One region of the Kocuria rhizophila DC2201 genome, then DNA from elsewhere that is predicted to be linked to it. Evidence: predicted binding sites of a transcription regulator. Region 1 holds the regulator's gene; the other holds the start of a gene.
The links. The regulator LexA, encoded in region 1, represses DNA repair genes until DNA is damaged. The targets are predictions, from matches to a motif close to TCGAACANNTGTTCGA.

Region 1 (2,200 bases):
AGCCCGCGACCCTCAACATCGCCCCGCTGAGCGTTGCGGGGCCCCTGCGGGAAGGTCTCTTCGACGGCCGGACCGTGGTGCTGACCTCCGCGACCCTGGCCGTGGGGTCCTCCTTCTCCTCGGTCGCCGGCTCCCTGGGTCTGCAGGGTCCGGGCGCGCCGTCGTGGCGGGGCGTGGACGTGGGCAGCCCCTTCGACTACCGGCGCCAGGGCATCCTCTACGTGGCCAAGCACCTGCCCAAGCCGAGCCGGGGCGTGGCCGGCGAGCAGCTGGACGAGCTGCTGGCCCTGCTGGAGGCATCGGGGGGCGGTGCTCTGGGGCTCTTCTCGTCACGGCGTGCCGCGGAGGACGCCGCCGAGGCCCTGCGCGAACGCACGGAGCTCCCGATCCTGTGCCAGGGGGACGCATCGCTGCCGTCCCTCGTGAAGGACTTCACGGACGACCCCGCGGCCAGCCTGTTCGGCACCATGAGCCTGTGGCAGGGCGTGGACGTGCCGGGTCAGTCCTGCCGCCTGGTGGTGATCGACCGGATCCCGTTCCCGCGCCCGGACGACCCCCTGGGGACCGCGCGGACCCGTGCGGCCGAGCGCGCCGGGGGCAACGGCTTCATGACGGTCTCCGCATCCCACGCCGCCGTGCGGCTCGCGCAGGGCGCGGGGCGGTTGATCCGGGCGAGCGGGGACCGGGGTGTGGTGGCGGTGCTGGACTCCCGGCTGGCCACCGCACGCTACGGCTCGTTCCTGGCCCGCTCGCTGCCCCCGCTGTGGCCGACCACGGACAGGAGCACCGTGCTGGGCGCCCTGCAGCGGCTGAACCGGTCCTGATCCCGGGCGTTGCTCGAACCGTGCAGTCCCGCGGGTTTGCCGTCCGGCGTGATCCGGGCGGCCCTCGACCGCGCGCTCTGCGGGCCGCGCTCAGGCCGGGCGGGCGTCACAGGGAGCGGAACACCGACACGACCTTGCCCATCACCGTGGCGTGGTCGCCCAGGATGGGCTCGTAGCGGGTGTTCTGCGGCAGCAGCCAGGTGTGGCCGTCCCGCTGTCGGAAGGTTTTCACGGTGGCCTCGTCGTCGAGCAGCGCGGCCACCACGTCCCCGTTCTCCGCGGAGTTCTGCTGCCGCACGACCACCCAGTCCCCGTCGCAGATGGCGGCGTCGATCATGGAGTCGCCGGAGACCCTGAGCATGAACAGCTGGCCGTGGCCCACGAACTGCCGGGGCAGGGAGTAGACCCCCTCGACAGACTGCTCGGCGGTGATGGGCCCGCCGGCCGCGATCCGTCCCACGAGAGGCACCGGGACCATGGCGGCGTCCTCGTCGACCGCGGGCACCGCGGACATGGTGGGCACCAGGGGCGACACTGAGGCGCCGGAGGGGGACTGCTCACCCGCGGACTCCGCGGCTCCCAGGTGGCGGTCGAGCTCCTGCTGGCTGAGCGGGCGCAGCACCTCCATGGCGCGCGGTCGGCGCGGGTCCCGGCGCAGGTACCCCCACTTCTCCAGCTGGCCGAGCTGGTGGGTGACGCTCGAGAGCGAGGCCAGCCCCACGATGTCGCCGATCTCGCGCATGGACGGCGGGTACCCCCGGTCCGCAATCGAGCGCTGCACGGCGCCGAGGATCTTGGCCTGACGGTCGGAGAGTGCTCCAGCGCGCGGGCCGGGTGTCTGCTGAGCCGGGGAAGTGGTGCTCACGAGCGGGGTCCTTTCGCCGCGTCGCACACTGCGCTCCCGAAGGTTTGGGCCGCGGAGCGCCGTCCGCTTATGCGTGTCGGAGACGTGGGGTCGACTGTCACGGGTGTCGCACTAGCTTAACCCGCGCTGGCCTGCGTATTCAAATATGTGTTCGAAACAGACCTCGACAGGATTCGTACATCCGTGCTAGAACTGGTTCCAGTGATTCGAAGATGTGTTCTACACGCCACCGGCGTTCGAACACCGCCACCGGACGGTGGCACCAGACAGACCACCAGGAGGTTGCCATGACCGCTCTCACCATGCCGGGGACCGCCCGCCGCGCCGTGCTGCACGGCACCCGGGGCGCGCGGGTCCGCGTGGGCGCTGCTCGGGGTGCAGCGGCCCGGGATGCAGCGGGTCGGGGTTCAGATGGTCGCGGTGCCGCGGGTCTCGGGTCAGAGCGTCGGAGCACCCCGGCGCGAGTCGCGGGTCTCCGCGGGAAGGTCGTGCCGGGCAGCGCCGCGCGCGG
Region 2 (2,200 bases), 250 kb from region 1:
GAGCGCCCAGTCCCGCACCCGGCGCAGCAGCCGGTTGGCGATGCGCGGGGTGCCGCGCGAGCGGGACGCCACCTCGCTGAACGCCTCGGAGGTCATGGCCAGGTCCAGCAGCCCCGCCGAGCGGCGCAGCACGAGCTCCAGCTCCGGGACCGAGTAGAACTCCAGGTGGCCCGTGAACCCGAAACGGTCCCGCAACGGACCGGGCAGCAGACCGGCGCGCGTGGTGGCACCCACGAGCGTGAACGGCGGCAGGTCCAGGGGGATGGAGGTGGCGCCGGCGCCCTTGCCCACCACGATGTCCACGCGGAAGTCCTCCATGGCCATGTAGAGCATCTCCTCGGCCGGGCGGGACATCCGGTGGATCTCGTCGAGGAACAGCACCTCCCCGTGGGTCAGCGAGGAGAGGATGGCGGCGAGGTCCCCGGCGTGCTGGATCGCGGGGCCCGAGGAGATCCGCAGCGGGACCTCCAGCTCCTCCGCAATGATCATGGCCAGGGTGGTCTTGCCCAGACCCGGGGGCCCGGAGAGCAGCACGTGGTCCGCGGTGCGCCCGCGCAGCTTGGAGGCCTCCAGCACGAGGGACAGCTGGGCCCGCACCCGCTTCTGCCCCACGAAGTCGTCGAGCGTGCCCGGACGCAGCGACGCCTCCAGCTGCTGGTCGTCGTAGTCACCCTCGGCGCCCACGAGCCGCTGCGGCCCCGCGGCCCCGCGCTCCTCCACGGCCACGCTCAACGCCTCCCAGTGGGTGCGTGCGTGGTGCCCTTGGACGTGCCGAGCCACGAGAGCACGGCGCGCAGGATCTCCGCCACGTTGCCGGAGTCACCGAGCTCCGGCTGGGTCTGCAGGGCGTCCTCGATGCCGCGGACGGCGTCCTTCTCGCTCCACCCCAGGCCCGTGAGCGCGTCGACCACCTGGTCGCGCCACACCGGCACCTGCGGCTGGTTGGCCTGCTGGACGGGAGGTTCGGGCAGCACGAGCTTGTCCGCGAGCTCCAGCACGATCCGCCGCGCGGACTTCGGCCCGATGCCCGGCACGGCCGTGAACGCCTTGTCGTCGCCGGCGGCGATGGCCCGGCGGGCGTCTTCGGGCCCGAGCACGGACACGGCCGCGAGCGCGGTGCGCGGCCCCACGCCGGAGACCCCGAGCATCACGGTGAAGATCTCCTTTTCGTCCCCCTGGGCGAACCCGAAGAGCAGCGGGGCCTCGTCCTTGCGGGCGATGTAGGCGGTGTGCAGCCGTGTGGTGGCGCCTACGCGCAACCCGGACAGGGTGCGGGGGCTCGCGTGGACCTCGATGCCGAAGCCCGAGACCTCCACCACGGCCAGGGTGGCACCCACGAAGGCCACCTCACCGGTCACCGAGGCAATCACGGCTGCTCCCCTCTCCCGGCCGGGGCCGGGCTCGTTCGCGCACCGGAACCGGGAGGGCCGGTGGTGCGGGGGCTGGTGCCCCGGTGCTCGGGCGCGGCGGGGGCCGCACCGGATTCGAACACGTGTGCGAATTCTCCGGGGCCACTGTACCAACGGGGGCGGACCTGCGGAGACTGGCCACGGCGCACGGTGGAGCAGGCACCCGGTGGGCCCACCGGCGTCCGGCCGCACGGACGCGCCGTCGGCGTGTGCCCCGGGGCGACGCTCAGCCGCGTCTGCCCCGTGTCGGGGCCCCGCCGCGGGCCGCAGGGGCGCGCGAGGCGGACTCCGCCCGGCGCCACGCCTGCTGGGCCGGTGTCAGCGCGGTCCCGGAGGCCCGGGCCGGCCGGGACCCGGAGTGGGTGGACGTGGCCGCCGCCGCGTCCATCCCGGCCACGCCGCCGCGCCACCCGTGGCACACGGCCAGTGCGAGGGCGTCGGCGGCGTCGGCCGGGCGGGGCGGGGCGTCCAGGCGCAGGATGCGCACGACCATCCGGTTGACGGACTCCTTGTCCGCGGAGCCATCCCCGGTGACCGCGGCCTTGACCTCGGAGGGCGTGTGCCACGCCACCGGGATCCCCCGCCGGGCCGCCGCCGCGATCACCACGCCGGTGGCCTGGGCGGTGCCCACCACCGTGGGCGCGTTGTTCTGCGCGAACACCCGCTCCACCGCCACGACGTCCGGGGCGAAGCGCTCCATGAGCTCCTCGGCCGCCTCCATGATGGTCAGCACGCGGCGCTCGAGGGCCTCGTGGGCACGGGAGCCGCTGACCTGCACGTGCACGAACGTG

Region 2: ruvA (Holliday junction branch migration protein RuvA) is a predicted target of LexA. The motif match lies at 1,485-1,500, and genes of this name have one in related genera.

Annotation. Positions count from the first base shown of each region.
Region 1 covers NC_010617.1:1,788,040-1,790,239, reverse strand. The annotation lists gene KRH_RS07760 (ATP-dependent DNA helicase) at 1-824, shown strand, start outside; gene lexA (transcriptional repressor LexA) at 931-1,689, opposite strand.
Region 2 covers NC_010617.1:1,538,957-1,541,156, forward strand. The annotation lists gene ruvB (Holliday junction branch migration DNA helicase RuvB) at 1-684, opposite strand, end outside; gene ruvA (Holliday junction branch migration protein RuvA) at 729-1,370, opposite strand; gene ruvC (crossover junction endodeoxyribonuclease RuvC) at 1,636-2,200, opposite strand, start outside.